3 regions of the Geodermatophilus sp. SYSU D00779 genome follow, and region 3 is predicted to be linked to each of the others. Evidence: predicted binding sites of a transcription regulator. Region 3 holds the regulator's gene; each other region holds the start of a gene.
The links. The regulator LexA, encoded in region 3, represses DNA repair genes until DNA is damaged. The targets are predictions, from matches to a motif close to TCGAACANNTGTTCGA.
Positions count from the first base shown of each region.

Region 1: a site for LexA is predicted at 3,219-3,234, ahead of ACI79G_RS01020 (DUF222 domain-containing protein). Genes of this name have one in related genera too.
Region 2: a site for LexA is predicted at 4,193-4,208, ahead of ruvC (crossover junction endodeoxyribonuclease RuvC). Genes of this name have one in related genera too.

Region 1 covers NZ_JBJGZQ010000001.1:219,440-225,163, reverse strand. The annotation lists gene ACI79G_RS01030 (sporulation protein) at 1-120, shown strand, start outside; gene ACI79G_RS01025 (hypothetical protein) at 475-1,077, shown strand; gene ACI79G_RS01020 (DUF222 domain-containing protein) at 1,667-3,214, opposite strand; gene ACI79G_RS01015 (MFS transporter) at 3,578-5,724, shown strand, end outside.
Region 2 covers NZ_JBJGZQ010000003.1:190,712-196,435, reverse strand. The annotation lists gene secD (protein translocase subunit SecD) at 1-1,275, opposite strand, end outside; gene yajC (preprotein translocase subunit YajC) at 1,290-1,625, opposite strand; gene ruvB (Holliday junction branch migration DNA helicase RuvB) at 1,781-2,905, opposite strand; gene ruvA (Holliday junction branch migration protein RuvA) at 2,902-3,543, opposite strand; gene ruvC (crossover junction endodeoxyribonuclease RuvC) at 3,605-4,171, opposite strand; gene ACI79G_RS03425 (YebC/PmpR family DNA-binding transcriptional regulator) at 4,293-5,045, opposite strand; gene pdxT (pyridoxal 5'-phosphate synthase glutaminase subunit PdxT) at 5,122-5,724, opposite strand, start outside.
Region 3 covers NZ_JBJGZQ010000013.1:50,140-55,863, forward strand. The annotation lists gene hflX (GTPase HflX) at 1-959, shown strand, start outside; gene ACI79G_RS12165 (phosphatase PAP2 family protein) at 1,016-1,747, shown strand; gene ACI79G_RS12170 (hypothetical protein) at 1,902-2,774, shown strand; gene lexA (transcriptional repressor LexA) at 2,948-3,739, opposite strand; gene ACI79G_RS12180 (LysM peptidoglycan-binding domain-containing protein) at 4,041-4,724, shown strand; gene ACI79G_RS12185 (hypothetical protein) at 4,848-5,492, shown strand.

The DNA of each region.
Region 1 (5,724 bases), on a different contig from region 3:
GAGGGCCGGGACGTCGGCGGCCGGCTGCGGTTGAGCCACTCCGACACCGACGTCCGCGCCGTGGCCGCACACCTCGACGCCGCCGTCCGTCAGCTGGGCGCCCGCCGCGGCTGGTTCTGACCCCGGCGTCGGGACCGCGCGGTGTCGGGGGCTGCACCGCTGGGCGGTGCCGCGGGCACGGCCCGCTGCGTGCTGACCGCCGAGCCGGTGGATCGGGACGGCCACGCCTCGGTCGCCGCGCCGGCACCGTCCTCCGGTACGGACGGGGGCACCGCGCCGCCGGCCGCCCCCTCCTGAGGTGCCGCCGGGGACATGACGGTTCGGTAACACAACCGGCCGGGGTGGAGGTGTGGGCGGCGCGTCCGGGCAGGAGTTAGGGCGCGGGGGCTCCTCGGTCGCCGAGGTGCTCGCGCCCGCGCCCTGAGCCCGCTCCGCACCGATCGACGTCCCACTCAGCGCTGAGCAGGAGGTCCCGTGAACGCGCTTCTCCCCACCCGCCGCCGGCTGGCCGCCGCCGCCGGAGCAGTCCTGGTGCTGACCGGCTGCGGGAACGCCGAGCCGGACGAGACGCTGTCGGACGACCCCGCCGAGGTCGAGGGCGGCGCCGTCGGCCCCGACGTCCGGCTCGACGACGACGTCGGCCTGCAGCAGGTGCAGCTGGAGTACCCGCTGGACGGCGCGTACGAGGCCGGCGAGGACGCACGGCTGTTCATGGCGGTCACCAACACCGGCGAGGAGCCGGTGACGCTGACCGACATCAGCGGGCCGGACTTCGGCGGGGTGCGGGTCGAGACCGCCGAGGGCCAGGGGCTGCCGCTGACCGTGGACGCCGACGACACCCTCTACGTGGGAGCCGAGGGACCACCCGACGTGACGCTGCTGGACCTGGGGCGGGAGCTGCGCTCGTCACAGTCGATCCCCGTCACCTTCACCTTCGGCGAGGCCGGCGAGGTGACCGTCGACGTGCCGGTGTCCGCCGAGGGCCAGAACCCGGCGCCGCCGTTCGACTTCCCGGACGACGACCCCGACCAGGACCCGACCGAGGACGGCACCAGCACCTCGTCGCCCACCACCTGAGCCGCTCGGCTCCCGCCGGGCGCACGTCACTGCCGCAGCGAGGGCCCGACCCGGCCACCGGTTCGGGGTCTCGCTGCAGCGTGCGGCCTGGTGCGTCTCGTTGCCGCCCCGCGCTGACCCCCATCCGACTGCGGACGGCCTCGCGTCGGCAGCGGCCTCGCTCACAGGGACGGCCCTCAGTAGGGCGGTGGTTCGGTGACGGCGGTGAGGCCGGTGGGGGTGGTGACGGTGAGGGTGCCCTCGGCGGCGAGGGTGTGGGTCCAGCCCGGTGCCTGGTGCTTGCCGCGGTGGTCGCCGGTGCAGTAGCCGACCAGGTTGGCCGCGGCGGTCTCACCCCTCTCGGCGTGGGGCCGGTGGTGGTCCAGCTCGCCGGCGGCGGGCACCCGGCGGCGGCAGCCGGGAAACCGGCAGCGCCGATCCCGGGCGCGGACGTGGCGGTCCAGCGCCGCACCCGGCCGGTAGCCGGCGGTCGGGTCCGGTACGCGCAGGCCGGGCCGGCCGCTCAGGTCGTGACCGCAAGCCTCGGGCCGGCGGCAGGCGGGCCTGCAGCAGCTGCCGGTGCGGCGGAGTGCGGGCAGGTCGGTCAGGGTCAGCAGCGCGCCGCTGACCGCGTCGGTGAGCGCGATCCGGGGCCGGTCGGCCAGCCCGCCACCGGCGGTGCGGTCCAGCAGGGCGGCCAGCTGCGCGCGCTGGGCGTCCGCGGCGGCGGCCAGCGCGCCCAGCGCGCCGGCGGCGGCGTCCACCCGCCCGGCGGCACTCGCCTGCCAGGCGGCCTCGTCATCGGCGTCGGCCCGGGCCGCGGTGCGCACGCTGCGGGCGGCATGGCCCAGTGCCATCCGGGCGGCGTGCACCGCCGCACCGGCGTCCGCCACCGCCCGATCCGCGGTCGCCCACCAACCGCTCGGTGCTCGATCACTGTCCGGCAGTGACGCGGGACTACCCGGTGCCCGGTCGGCACCCGCTGGGGCCTCGGCGCCCGGCGGTGCGTCGGTGTCCGGTGACGGCGCCGGGTCGGTGCCCGGCGGTGGCGCGGTGCCCGGCGCTGTGGCGGGCAGCGGGTCCGGGCCCCAGTCGGTTCGTCGGGCAGTTCGCCGGCGAGCAGGCGGCGCTCCATCTCATCCCACCAGGCGGCCAGCTCGGCCTGCTCGGCCTCCTGCCACGCCACCGCCAGCCCCGGCGCGGGCGCACCGTCGACCGGGTCGACACCGGCGAAGGCGTGGGCCAGCCGGCGGGCCATCTCCGCCGGCAGCAGCTCCCCGTCCAGCTCCGCCGGCGCGTCCCCACCCAGCAGGGTGGCCACCGAGGCCACCAGCGTCAGCAGCACCCGCACCGGCGGCAGCTCGGACTCACCGGGGCGCAGCACCAGCTCCAGCAGTGCATCGACCATCTTCTGCCCGCGGGTCCGCACCGGCGCACCGGGCTCGTCCACGATCGCGTCGGCGCACTGCACCAGCGCGGCGTGGAACGCCCGGGCCTCGGGCAGCGAGCAGTACACGCTCACCGCCGCCATGCCCTCGACCCGGTCCGGGCGCACCGACACCCCGCGCTCCCGCAGCGCCCGGGCCAGCCGGCGCCCGGCCGCCGCGGCATCCCGCTGCGCCACCAGCCGGCGGGCCTTGTCGCCCAGCTGCGCCGGAGAGGTCACCCGGTGCCGGCCGGCCAGCCAGGCCAGCAGCTCGGCCTCCACCTCGGCGCGCAGCCGGTCGTCGGCGATCGGGGCGACGTGCTCGATCAGGTGCCACAGATGCCCGGCGTGCAGCACCCCGGACTCCAGCGCCGCCAGCGTCGCGGGCAGCCGGTGCACCAGCGTCACCGACCGCTCCAGCTCCCGCGCCGCGCCCGGCTGGGTCAGGTTGAGTGCGATCGCCAGCTCCGGGGTGGCCCACTCCGACACCGACCGCAGCACCTCCGGCCGGGCCGCCCACCGCTCGGCCGACATCGCCCCGCGCTCCCCCTGGGCCCGGTCCGCCGACGCCGGCCGGGACGTGGCGAACTCCGCGACCGCCCGCGCCTTGAGCGCCGTCTGCCGGGAGATCTCCCGGTCCGCGGCCTGCACCGCCCCCAACGGCCCGGTCGCCCACCCCACGACAGGCGCAGCAGCCCGACCCAGCGTGCCGGTCGGCGTCCCGTCGTCCACGCGCTCGATCATACGTTCGAGCAGAGGTCAGCACAAGACAAACTCGCAGGTCAGGGACCTGGACGTGGAGAACGTGGGACTACAGCCGGGTGCTTCCAGGAGGCCGCAGGACCAGACGGCCGACCCGACGACCAGAGCGCGGGACGACTTGGCACGCCGACCGACCTCCCGAGGACCACCCAGCGCGCCGCCCACCGGCCGGCGACCCGGCGTGCGCCGACGGTGACGCACGTCTCGGCAGGCAGCGGGAAGCTCTCCGCATATCGTTGCGTAATACAACCTGTAGCGGCGGCCGCGGGAAGCGCCGACCGCCTCCCTGGTACCTGCGCACGGCCGGCGGCCGTCATCCGCGAAGGACACTGCATGAGCACCACACACCGGGCCACGAGGCCGGTCGCCGTCGAGTCCGCCATGACGCGCCGCGAGACGCTCGAGGCACTCAGCGGCCTGCTGATGGCCCTCTTCGTCGGCCTGCTCAGCACCACGATCGTCGCGAACGCACTGCCGACGATCACCGCCAAGCTCGGGGGCACCCAGTCGCAGTACACCTGGGTCGTCACCGCGGCCCTGCTGGCGGCCACGGCGTCGACGCCCATCTGGGGCAAGCTCGCCGACCTCTACAGCAAGAAGCTGCTGGTCCAGCTCGCGATCGTCATCTTCGTCATCGGCTCCGCGCTCTGCGGCCTCACCCAGTCGATGGGGATGCTCATCGGGTTCCGGGTGCTCCAGGGCATCGGGATGGGCGGCCTGCAGTCCCTGGTCCAGGTCGTCATCGGGGCGATGATCCCGCCGCGGGAACGGGGCACGTACTCCGGCTACCTGGGCGCGGTCATGGCCGTGGCCACCGTGGGCGGCCCGCTGCTCGGCGGCGTCATCGTCGACACCTCGTGGCTCGGCTGGCGCTGGACCTTCTACGCCTGCGTGCCGCTGGCCCTCATCGCCCTGGTGCTGCTGCAGAAGACGCTGCACCTGCCGACCGCGCGCCGGACGGTGAGCATCGACTGGCTGGGTGCCACGCTCGTCACCGCCGCCGTCAGCGACCTGCTCATCTGGGTCACCTTCGCCGGCAACGAGTTCGACTGGGTCTCCTGGCAGTCGGCGGTCATGGCCGGGGGCGGCCTCGTCGCCCTGCTGCTCACCGTGCTCGTCGAGAGCCGGGTGCGGGAGCCGATCATCCCGCTGCCCATCGTGCGGGACCGGACCACCGCGCTGGCGATCATCGCCTCGATCGCGGTCGGCGTCGGGATGTTCGGCGCCTCGGTCTTCTTCGGTCAGTACTTCCAGATCGCCCGCGGCTGGTCGCCGACCAAGGCCGGGCTGGCGACGATCCCGATGATCGGCGCGCTGCTGGTCTCCTCCACGGTCTCCGGCCAACTCGTCACCCGGTTCGGGAAGTGGAAGGTCTACCTGCTCGCCGGCACGATCCTGCTGGTCGCCGGCATGGGCCTGCTCGGCACGATCGACCACGAGACCGACTACGCGGTCATGGCCGCCTACATGGCGCTGCTCGGCCTCGGCGTCGGCATGACCATGCAGAACCTGGTCCTGGCGGTGCAGAACACCGTCGACCTGCGCGACATCGGCGCCGCGACCTCCGTGGTCACCTTCTTCCGCTCGATGGGCGGCGCCGCCGGCGTCTCGGTCCTGGGCTCGATCGCCGCCAACCGGGTCAGCGACCGGGTGGCCGAGGGCCTGGTGGCGATGGGCCTGCCCGCGCCGCAGGGTGGCGGCTCGGAGTCCCTGGACCTGGCCGGGCTCCCCGCCCCGGTGCAGGCCCTGGTCCGGGCCGTCTACGGCGACGTCATCGGCGACGTGTTCGTCTTCGCGGCGGTCATCTCCGCGGTCGCCGTGCTCGCCGTCCTGTTCATCACGGAGGTGCCGCTCCGCCGCAGCAACACCGCCGGCGAGGCCGCTCCCGCGGCCGCCGCTCCGGCCGCCGCCGCGCAGGCCCCTCGCGCGCCGCGGACGCAGCCCGTCCCCCTGGCCGCCGCCGCGAGCACGAACGGCGCGGCGCCCAGCCTCAACGGCAACGGGCACGCCGCGGACGGGCGGGTCGTGCTGGGCCGCGTGCTGCGCGGCGACGGCCGGCCGCTGGCCGGCGCGTCGGTCACCCTGGCCGACGTCACCGGGCGCCAGGTCGACCGCGCCAGCACCGGCGACGACGGCGGCTACCGCCTGCGGCCGGCCAGCGGCGGCACCTACCTGCTCATCGCCGCCGCGCCGCAGCTGGCCCCGAACGCCGCCATGGTCGCCGTGGCCGACTCCGCCGTGCACCGGGACGTCGTCCTGGCCGGCAGCGGCGAGGTCCGCGGCACCGTGTGCGGGGCGACCGGCGGGCCGCTGCCCGGGGCGCTGGTCACCCTGACCGACGTCCAGGGCGAGGTGGTGGCCAGCACCACGACCGCCACCGACGGGACGTTCGCGCTCGGCGAGCTGCTGGCCGGGGTCTACACCCTGACCGCGCAGGCGCCGGGACACCAGCCGGTCGCCGGCACCGTCGACCTGCCCGA
Region 2 (5,724 bases), on a different contig from region 3:
GAACCCGGCGATGCCGGCCAGGCTGAGCGTGAAGCCGATCTGCCGGCCCAGGACCACCAGGACGGCGTAGACGACCACCGCCGACAGCACCAGGCTGGCGATCATGACCAGGCCGAGCAGCCGGTAGTAGAGCAGCGCGTAGACGAAGACCAGCGCGATGCCGATGGCGCCGGCGATCAGGCCGGCCTGCAGCTGCTCGGCGCCCAGCTCGGTGGAGATCGACTGCGCGGTCGCCTGGGTGAAGGTCAGCGGCAGCGCGCCGTAGCGCAGCTGGTTGGCCAGCTCCTCGGCGCTCTCCTGGTCGAAGGAGCCGGTGATCGTGGTCGGGTTGCTGGTGATCGCACCCTGGATGGTCGGGGCGGAGATGACCCGCCCGTCGAGGGTGAAGGCGACGTTGGAGCCGACGTTGGCCGCGGTGTACTGGGCCCAGGTCTGCTCGGCGTCGGTCTCGAAGTCCAGCAGCACGACCCACTCGCCGGTGGCCTGCTGTGTGCCGGCGCTGGCGTCGGAGACCTGCGTGCCCTCGATGATCGCCGGGCCGAGCAGGTACTTGGCCGACCCGTCCTCGGTGCACGCGGCGACGAAGCTCTCGGGCAGGTCCACCTCGGGGGTGGTGTCCTCCGGGTCGCAGGTCAGCGTGGCGTACTCGGCCGCGGCCTGCTCCTGCGGGACCGGCGGGGCGCCGGGCTGGGGCAGCGAGGGGTCGGCGACGGCGTCGCCGGAGGGCGCCGCGGGATCGGTCGGGGTCGCCGGCTCGCTCGGCGCGGCGGAGTCCGTGGGCGCGGCGGAGTCGGTGGGCGCGGCGGGGTCGCTGGGTGTGGCGGAGTCGGTGGGCGCGGCCGGATCCGTCGGCGCGGCGGATTCCCCGGCGGCCGGGGTCTCCTCGGCGGCCGGGGCGGCCGGCTCGGGGCCCTGGACCACCGGGCGGAAGCGCAACTGCGCGGTCTGGCCCAGCTCGCGCGCCTGCTCGCCGTCGTCCCCCGGGACGGAGATGACGATGTTCGAGTCGCCCTCGGTCACCACCTCGGCCTCCGCGACGCCGAGGCCGTTCACCCGCTGCTCGATGATCTGGCGGGCCAGCTCGAGCTCTGTGGGGTCGGGGGCCTGGCCGTCGGGTGTGGCCGCGGCGAGGGTCACCGTCGTCCCGCCGCGCAGGTCGAGGCCGAGCTGCGGCGTGCGGGTGTCGCCGGTGAGGAAGACGAGGCCGTACAGGACGGCGACGACGAGCAGGAAGGCGCCGAAGTACCGGCGCGCGGGCAGCGTGCGTTGGGCCACGGGGAGGCTCCGGGTCAGCGGGTGCGGTCGGCCGGGCCGCCGTCCGCGTCGTCCCCGGGGAGGACCGTGCCGTCGGCGGCCGGGTCGGCCACCGCGGGCTTGCGGACCTCGAGGACGGCCTGCCGGGCGAAGGTCACGACCACGCCGGGGGCGATCTCCAGGTCGACGGTGCCCTCACCGAGGGCGACGACGGTGCCGTGCAGGCCGGCCGTCGTCATGACCGGCGTGCCCGGGACCAGCGACTCCTGCAGCGCCCGCTGCTGCTCCTGGATCTTCTTGCGCTGCCGCGCCGGGACGACGATGAGCAGCACGAAGGCCAGCACGAGGATGACGAGCGGGAACAACTCCACGACAGATGTGCCTCTCTACCGCGGCGTACCGGCCGCGGTGGGTGCGGCCCGGGACGGGACCGCTCGGGTGCGTCGGCTGCGGCGCGGGGCATCCGGGCGACCGTGCAGGACGCGCGCGGCGACGCCGGACGAGTTGCGCGCCAGCGCCCCGCAGTCTAGGCGTCGAACAAGGTCTCTGACGACGACCCCGGGGCCTGTGGGTCGGCTGTGACCCGGCCGAGGGGGATGCCGCCGCGCGGCAGCGGCTGGCCGAGGTGCTGCCAGGCCGCCTCGGTGGCCACCCGGCCGCGGGGCGTGCGGGCCAGCAGGCCGGCGCGGACGAGGAACGGCTCACACACCTCCTCCACGGTGTGCGGCTCCTCGCCCACGGCCACCGCGAGCGTGGCGACGCCCACCGGGCCGCCGCTGAAGCGCATGACCAGCGCCTCCAGGACCGCACGGTCGAGCCGGTCCAGACCCAGGTGGTCGACGTCGTAGAGGGCCAGCGCCGCCTCGGCGACCGCGCGGGTGACCCGGCCGTCGGCGCGCACCTCGGCGTAGTCGCGGACCCGGCGCAGCAGCCGGTTGGCGATGCGGGGAGTGCCCCGGGACCGGCCGGCGATCTCGGCCGAGCCGTCGGCGGTCAGCTCGACGCCCAGCAGCGCGGCGCTGCGGGCCAGAACCCGCTCGAGCTCGGCCGGCTCGTAGAACTCCATCTGGCCGACGAAGCCGAAGCGGTCGCGCAGCGGCCCGGTGAGCAGCCCGGCGCGCGTGGTCGCGCCGACCAGCGTGAACGGGTTGATCTCCAGCGGGATGGCGGTCGCCCCCGGCCCCTTGCCGACGACGACGTCGACCCGGAAGTCCTCCATCGCCATGTACAGGAGCTCCTCGGCCGGACGGGCGATCCGGTGGATCTCGTCGATGAAGAGCACGTCGCCGGGCGCGAGGTTGGACAGCATCGCGGCCAGGTCGCCGGAACGCTCGATCGCCGGGCCGCTGGTGATCTTCACCGACGTCCCCAGCTCGGAGCCGATGATGAGCGCGAGGCTGGTCTTGCCCAGACCGGGCGGGCCGGAGAGCAGCACGTGGTCCGGCGGGCGGCCGCGCCGCTTGGCGCCCTCGAGGACCAGCTCCAGCTGGCGGGCCACCTTGGGCTGGCCGATGAAGTCGGCCAGCGAGTGCGGGCGCAGCGCCGACTCGACGACCCGCTCCTCGTCGCCGGCTCCCGGCGACACCGAGAAGTCGCGGGCCAGGCCCTCCGCCGGCTCCGCGGACAGCCCGCGGTCGAAGGGGCCGCTCATGCCCGGCCCAGCAGCCGCAGCGCCTGGCGCAGCAGGACGGCGACCTCCACCGAGCCGGTCGCGGTGACCTGCTCGTCGGCCAGCGGGGCGAGCTGGACGATCGCCGCCTCGGCCTCCTTGCCGCTCCAGCCCAGCCCGACCAGGGCCGAGGCCAGCTGGTCACGCCACGGGGCGACCGGGGTGACGGCGGACGGGCCCGCGGGCGCGGCCGCGTCGTCCAGCTGGGTGTCGACCGAGGTCGTGCCCAGCCGGTCCCGCAGCTCGAGGATGAGCCGCTCGGCACCCTTCTTGCCGATGCCCGGCACCTGGGTGAGCGCCTTGACGTCGGCCATCGACACCGCCCGGCGCACCTCGCGCGGCGGGTGGATGGCCAGGACGGCCTGGGCCAGCCGCGGGCCCACGCCGTTGGCCGTCTGCAGCAGCTCGAACAGCTGGCGCTCGTCGTCGTCGGCGAAGCCGTAGAGGGTGAGCGAGTCCTCCCGGACCACCAGGCTGGTCGCCAGCCGGGCGCTCTCCCCCACCTGCAGCCGCGCGATGGTGCCCGGCGTGCACTGCACGGCCAGGCCGATGCCGCCGACCTCGACGACCGCGCCGTCCGGCGACACCGCGGCGACCCGGCCGCTCACACTCGCGATCACCGTCGCGCTCCCGTCAGGATCGGCACGCAGCTCCGGAGGGGCACGCCGGTCAGCGGTGTGCTCACCGCGACACCCCCTGCCAACGCGGCAGCGTCCGCTGCACGACCGGCGCGCCGATGCCGCCGGCCAGCGCGGCCACCTTCAGCCGCTGCTGCGCCGGGCCGCGCCACGCGTGGCACACGGCCAGGGCCAGCGCGTCGGCGGCGTCGGCCGGCTTGGGCGGGGACGCCAGCCCCAGCACCCGGGTGACCATCAGGGTGACCTGCTCCTTGTCCGCGCGGCCGCTGCCGGAGATGGCGGCCTTGACCTCGCTGGGCGTGTGCCAGGCGACCGGCCGGTCGGCCTGGGCCGCGGCCAGCGCGGCCACGCCCGCGGCCTGCGCCGTCCCCGTGGCGGTGCCCTTGTTGTTCTGGGTGAAGACCCGCTCGATCGCCACGACGTCGGGCCGGTGCTCCCGCAGCAGCGCGGTGACGGCGGTGTGCAGCTCCAGCAGCCGCAGCTCCAGGTCGAGCTCCGCGGCGGTGCGCACGACCCCCACGCCGACGGCCGTCGGCCGCGCGCCGGGACGCCCGTCGACCACCCCCCACCCGCACCGGGTGAGGCCCGGGTCGATGCCGAGCACCCGCATGGAGGCGCCTCCTGACGTCAGCCGAACTGGTGTTCGACCCACGCTAACCGCTGGAGCCGACGGTCCGGCGCCGCCACACCAGTGTCCGGCGATTTCCGCGGAGATGGCCGGAGGGCCGGAGTCAGCCCACCTTCTCGAGCACCTCGTCGGAGACGTCGTAGTTGGCGAAGACGTTCTGCACGTCGTCGCAGTCCTCGAGCGCGTCGATGAGCCGGAAGACCTTGCCCGCGGCCTCCTCGTCGAGCTCGACCGAGACGCTGGGCACGAAGCCGACGTCGGCGGAGTCGTAGTCGATGCCGGCGTCCTGAAGGGCGGTGCGCACCGCGACCAGGTCGGTCGGCTCGCAGACGACCTCGAAGCCGTCGCCCTGGTCGCGCACCTCCTCGGCCCCGGCGTCGAGCACGGCCATGAGCACGGTGTCCTCGTCGACGGTGTCGGACTTCGGCACCACGATGACCCCCTTGCGGGAGAACAGGTAGGAGACCGAGCCGGGGTCGGCCATCGACCCGCCGTTGCGGGTCATCGCCGTGCGGACCTCCATGGCCGACCGGTTCTTGTTGTCGGTCAGGCACTCGATGAGGACGGCGACCCCGCCGGCCGCGTAGCCCTCGTAGGTGATCGTCTGGTAGTCGACGCCACCGGCCTCGAAACCGGCACCGCGCTTCACCGCGCGGTCGATGTTGTCGTTGGGCACCGAGCTCTTCTTCGCCTTCTGGATGGCGTCGAACAGTGTCGGGTTGCCGGCCGGGTCACCGCCGCCGGTGCGGGCCGCGACCTCGATGTTCTTGATCAGCTTGGCGAACAGCTTGCCGCGCTTGGCGTCGATCCCGGCCTTCTTGTGCTTGGTCGTCGCCCACTTGGAGTGGCCGCTCACGAGTCCTCCTCGCTGACGCTCGTCAGCCGCGTCCGCGGCCGGCCGGCTGTGACCATTGGTGAACCCGCAGGCTCGTTCACGACGGCGGTCCCTTCTCCTCGCCGGCAACGCCGGCCCTCTCGGCCAGGTGGCGTCGGACGATGTCGACGAACAGCGCGTGCACCCGGCGGTCCCCGGTCAGTTCGGGGTGGAAGCTGGTGGCCACCAGGTTCCCCTGGCGGACGGCGACGATCCTACCGTTGGCGGCTCCCCCGACGACCCGGCCGAGGACCTGCACGCCCTCCCCCGCCTCCTCGACCCACGGCGCCCGGATGAAGACCGCGTGCACCGGACCGCCGGCCACGCCGTCGACCGCCACCTGCGACTCGAAGGAGTCGACCTGCCGGCCGAAGGCGTTGCGCCGCACCGTGACGTCCAGCCCGCCGACGGTGACCTGGTCGGGCGGGGCGTCCACCAGCCGGTCGGCCAGCATGATCATCCCGGCACAGGAGCCGTAGACCGGCAGCCCGTCGGCCACCGCCGCGCGCAGCGGTTCGAGCAGGCCGAACCGCGCGGCCAGCTTGGCCATCGTCGTCGACTCCCCGCCGGGGACGACGAGCGCGTCGACCGCGGCCAGCTCCTCGGGACGGCGGACGGCCACCGCCTCGGCGCCCAGCTCCGGCAGCGTCGCCAGGTGCTC
Region 3 (5,724 bases):
TCGACATCTTCGCCCAGCACGCCTCCAGCCGGGAGGGCAAGGCGCAGGTCGAGCTGGCGCAGATGCAGTACATGCTGCCGCGGCTGCGCGGCTGGGGTGAGTCGCTGTCCCGGCAGGCCGGTGGCCGTGTCGCCGGCGGTGGCGGCATCGGCACCCGCGGCCCCGGTGAGACCAAGATCGAGACCGATCGGCGGCGGATCCGCGCGCGGGTGAGCAAGCTGCGCCGGGAGATCGCCGGCATGGCGACCGCCCGGGCGACCCAGCGCTCGTCCCGCGGGCGCAACGCCGTCCCGAGCGTGGCGATCGCCGGGTACACCAACGCCGGCAAGTCCAGCCTGCTCAACCGGCTGACCGGCGCCGGCGTGCTGGTCGAGAACGCGTTGTTCGCGACCCTGGACCCGACGGTGCGCCGGGCGCAGTCCCCGGACGGCCGCGAGTACACGCTCACCGACACCGTCGGCTTCGTGCGGCACCTGCCGCACCAGCTGGTCGACGCGTTCCGCTCGACGCTGGAGGAGGTGGCCGCCGCCGACCTGCTCCTGCACGTCGTCGACGGTTCCGACCCCGACCCCCTGGGGCAGATCGAGGCGGTGCGCGTGGTCCTCGGTGAGATCGACGCCGCGTCCGTCCCGGAGCTCATCGTCGTCAACAAGGTGGACGCGATGAGCGAGGAGGACATCCTCACCCTGCGCCGGGCCCTGCCGGGTGCGGTGTGGGTGTCGGCCCGCACGGGCGTCGGCATCGAGCAGCTGCGCGAGATCGTGGCCGCCCGGTTGCCGCACCCCGACGTCGAGGTCGACGTGCTGGTGCCCTACGACCGCGGCGACCTGGTGGCCCGGGTGCACCGGGACGGCGAGGTGCTCAAGGAGACCCACGAGGCCGGGGGCACCCGGCTCAGCGCCCGGGTGGACGGCGGTCTGGCCGCTGCCCTCGAGGGGTTCGCGGCGCCGGTCGCCTGACACGTCTGCCGGCGAGCGAGGTCACGGTCAGGTCACGGCCCGGTACCGTGACCTGCGTGACCAGCGGCGCGGTGCGGCGGCGTCCCGGGACACCCCCGCCGGACGCCGCCGACGCCGACGTCCGCGTCGGCCGCCCGTCGCGGTGGCTCCTGGGAGCCGCCCTGGTGGTCACCGTCGGAGTCACCGTCGACCTGCTCGGCCGGGGCGTGCTCGAGCGGATGGACCTGCGGGTCTCCGAGGTGGTCAGCGCCTGGGACCTGCAGGACTCGGCCGCCTACTGGCCGGTGTGGGCGGTGACCCAGCTCGGTGGGCGCGGCTTCATCCTGATCGTCCTGGCCGGACTCGTCGGCTACCTCGGGTGGCGGTTCCGCACCGTCGTCCCGCTGGTGCGGGTGCTGTTGGCGCTGGTGCTGCTCACGGTCGTCGTCTACTCGTTCAAGTACGGGACCGGCCGGACGGCCCCGGCCTACCCCGGGTCGTTCTTCCACCGGGACGGCGCCTCCTACCCCTCCGGGCACGTCGCCAACGCCGTGCTCATGTGGGGGGTCGCCCGCTGGCAGGTGGTGCAGTACCGACTCGCAGCGTGGGTGCAGCGGACCGCGCGGCTGCTCAGCGTCGCCGGCCCGGTGGCCACCGGCGTGGCCATGGTGTCCCTGGACTTCCACTGGGTCACCGACGCCGTGGTCGGAGCGGCCGTCGGCGTCCTGCTGTTGGGCGTGGTTCACCTGCTCGACGCGGTCCTGGTGTCACGCTGGATCGGTGCCCGAGCTGGCCGGTCGTCCGCGTAGCGGAGCCAGGGGGCGACGCCTGGGGGCCGGGACCGGTCTCGCGCTGACGCTCGCCCTCGGCCCCGCCCTGCCCGCGTCCGCCGCACCGGCCGATCCGGCTGCACCCACGACGCGCTGCCAGCTCACCGACCCCCGGCTGCCCGAGGTCTCCGGGATGGTCGAGGTGGGTGACCGGATGCTGGTGCACAACGACGGCGGCGACTCGCTCGACGTCTACGTGCTGGACGGGACCTGTGCGGTGGTCAGCGTGCACTCCGCGGCGGTGGACCCCTACGACCCCGAGGACATGGCGCTGGCCGTCGACGGGACCGTCTGGCTCGCCGACACCGGCGACAACAACGGCACCCGGACGACGGTCGCGCTGCTGGCCCTGCACGCCGACGGCAGCAGCTCGGTCTACCGGCTGGCGTACCCCGACGGCCCGCGGGACGTCGAGGCGCTGCTGCTCGCCCCCGACGGGACGCCGTACCTGGTGACCAAGGAGGTGCTGGGCGCCAGTGAGGTGTACCGGCCGGTGTCGGCGCTCGTGGAGGACGGCACGGTCGGCCTCACCGAGGTCGGCGACGCGGAGTTCCTGCCGACCGGGACGCCGGGCGGCCCGGTCGGCCGCGCCGGCCAGCTGATGGTCACCGGTGGTGCGGTCTCTCCCGACGAGCGCTGGATCGCCCTGCGCACCTACACCGACGCCTACGTCTGGCCGCTGACCGGCTCGGACGTGGCCGGTGCGCTGGCGGGGGAGCCGCGCCGGGTCGCCCTGCCCGAGGCGGCCCAGGGCGAGGCGATCAGTTTCACCGGGGACTCCGCGGCGATCGTCGTCGCGGGGGAGGGGCTGGCCAGCGACGTCACCGTGGTGCCGCTGCCGGCCGAGGCGGCGCCCTCGTCGTCGTCGGCGGCCACGGACGGCACGGGCTCCGGCCTGCTGTCCGGCGACGACGGCCCGCCCCCGGTGGCCGCGGCGGTCGCTGCCGCTGTCGTGGCCGGCGTGCTCGTCTGGCTCGGGGGCGCGCTGGTGCGCCGGCGCGACTGAGGCCTCGGCCCTCCCGCGTCCCGGGGCTCCGGCCGGGGCCTGCCGTCCGGAGCGGCTGACGACCAGGTCGGGCGCTCGGCCGCTGGCGCGGCGGTCACCGCGCCGGCGGCCCGTCGGCCCCGTCCCGGGGCCCGTCCCGAGCGTGCGAGGGGTGGGTGGGACGGGGCCCTTCGTCAGACCCGGCGGAGCACCGTGACGACGCGGCCGAGCACGGTGGCGTCATCCCCCGGGATGGGCTCGTACGCGGGGTTGTGCGGCAGCAGCCACACGTGTCCGTCGCGCCGCTTGTAGGTCTTCACCGTCGCCTCACCGTCGATCATGGCGGCGACGATCTCGCCGTTCTCCGCGGTCGGCTGCTGGCGCACGACGACCCAGTCGCCGTCGCAGATGGCGGCCTCGACCATCGAGTCACCGGTGACCTTGAGCATGAACAGCGTGCCCTCGCCGACCAGCTCGCGGGGGAGCGGGAAGACGTCCTCGACCGCCTGCTCGGCCAGCACGGGGCCACCGGCGGCGATCCGGCCGACGAGCGGGACGTAGGTGGGGGCAGGGGTCTCCTCGGCGCCGGCGGGGGCCACCACCGTGGGCGCGGGCGCGCCGGGGGTGTCGCCGGGCAGGCGGACGTCGAGCGCGCGCGGGCGGTTGGGGTCGCGGCGCAGCCAGCCCTTCTTCTGCAGCACGCTGAGCTGGTGGGCCACCGACGAGGCCGACGACAGCCCCACGGCCTCGCCGATCTCGCGGACCGAGGGCGGGTAGCCGCGCCGCTCGATCGAGTCGCGGATCACCTCGAGGACCCGCCGCTGCCGCTGGGTGAGCCCGTCGCCGCTCTCGCCCCGGTCGGGGAAGGTGCGCACCGACGCCGTCTCGGCCCGCTCCGGTGCGGCGGTCCGGCTCCCGGACGCGCGCCGCGACGAGCCGCCTCCGCCCCGGACACCGCCGCCCGACGTCCCGCTCGTGCCCGCCACGTCTCCTCCTCGCCGGCCGTGTCGTCACGGCCCTGTCGACCTGCGCCCGCCCGGGGAGCCGGACCCGGCCGGCTCCACTGCGTGGGACCGCTGCCGGCCCCGGCCCCGCCGGCGCCCTCGCGGCGACGGCGGACGGGTGCTGCTACGGACCGTAGCGCCTCGGAGCCGGTACTTCAAACGTGTGTTCGAAGTCGGCGTGCGGTGTCGGGTCGACCTCGTCGGGGGGATGCGGTACACATCGCACGGACGTTCGATCGAACGCGTGTTCGAGCAGCGCCGGGTCGATGGAGGAGGAGAGGTCATGGCGAGCGTGCGGCAGGCCGTGCTGGAGTTCGACGCGACGGTCCGGGTCCCGTGGCGTCCGTTGCTCGGGTCGGCGGACGACGGCCGTGCGGCCGGGTGCGGGCACCCGGGCCGGGCGACGGCCGCGTCCGGGCGCCTGCCGCAGACGCCTGCTGCGTCGGGGCCGGCCGGGACCGGCCCCCGCGTCGCCGGTCACCTGCGGCCGGTGCCCGACCGCCCGGCGGGCCCGGAGCCGCGCACCGCGGACCCGGCTCCCTCGGGCCGGGGTGCCGGCCGGGCACCCGCTCGGCGGGAGCCGACGTCCTCGGGCGGCCGTCCCGCCGCGTCGCGCCCGGTGCCGGCCCGTGCCGTGCGCGGGGGCTGCGCCACCCCGGAGCGCGCTGCGGTCCCGCGGCTGCGTCTGACCCGCCGGGGGCGCCGGCTGGCGCTCGCCCTGGCCCTCGGCGGCGCCGTCGCGCTCGGCGTGCTCCTCGCCCCGCTCGTCGAGGGCCCGGACGACGGTGGACTCCAGCTGGCCGGCGAGCGGAGCGTGGTGGTGGAGTCCGGCGACACGGTGTGGTCGATCGCCGGGGAGGCCGCCGGTGCCGACCAGGACGTGCGCACGGTGGTCGACGCCATCGAGGAGCTCAACGACCTCGAGGGTTCGGCACTGGTCCCCGGCCAGGTCCTCGAGCTGCCCTGAGGCGCGCGGTCGCTCGCGGCACGGGGCGGTCGAGGAGCGACAAGAGGCGGCGGCCATGTTCGTCAACCCGTCGTGCCGAGTCGCTGACACCCCGTGGCCGACGGCCCGTTTACGGTCAGCTCCGTGTCAGCGATCTCAGGCAGCCGGGCCGCCGTCTTCACGCAGCAGTCGCAGCGCTGCGAGGTCTTCGTCGAGGGCACCTGGTGGCCGGGTTCTCTGCTGGGGTGGCGGCACGATGGTCAGGGTGCGTGCCAGATGTGGGTCCGGGTGACCGTGGCCGGCGTCGACCGGGAGACCTGGACCGACCTGGCCGAGGTGCGCCTGCCGGAGAACCGGCCGGTGCCGGTGCTGGTGCCGGACAGCGGCATCGACCCCTTCGCGAGTGTCGGCGAGGAACTGCTGCCGGGCGCCTCGGTCGCCCCGCTGCTGTCGCTGAGCGAGGCCGCCGCCCGTGAGCAGCGGGTGGCGGGCGTCCTCCCCACGTCGGCGCCGGCCGCCGGCCGCCGTCGCCGCCGCCACGGCGGCGACGTGACCGCCGAGCAGCCCGCCGTCCCCGCGGGTGCGGCCGCCGGCCGGCACCGCGTCGGGCGTCACCGGGCGGCGGACGCGGCGGAGCAGCCGGAGGAGGCATCGGGTCCGGAGCCGGGCGACGCCACGGTGCTCATGCCCCGGGCGATCGAGGCCGACTGCCTGACCCGGCCCCTGCGGCTCGGCGACCGCGCCTCCCGTCCCCGCCTGGGGCGACCCGGCGAGGCCCTCCGCGCCTGAGGCGCGACGCGCTCCCGCATCCCGCGCGACGCGTCCCGGTCGGCGTCACCGCGCCCGGCCCGCGGCGCACCTGCGCCGGCGGGTTCGGTCGCCCCGTTACACCCGACCGGCGCGTCCCGCGACCGCTGCGGAGCGCTCTCCGGCGTGTTCCCGAGGCGCGTGTGACGCGTGCGCGCGGGTGGTCACGAAGTCGTCTCGACGGACGACGCGCCTGGCGTTCGGCTTGCAGATC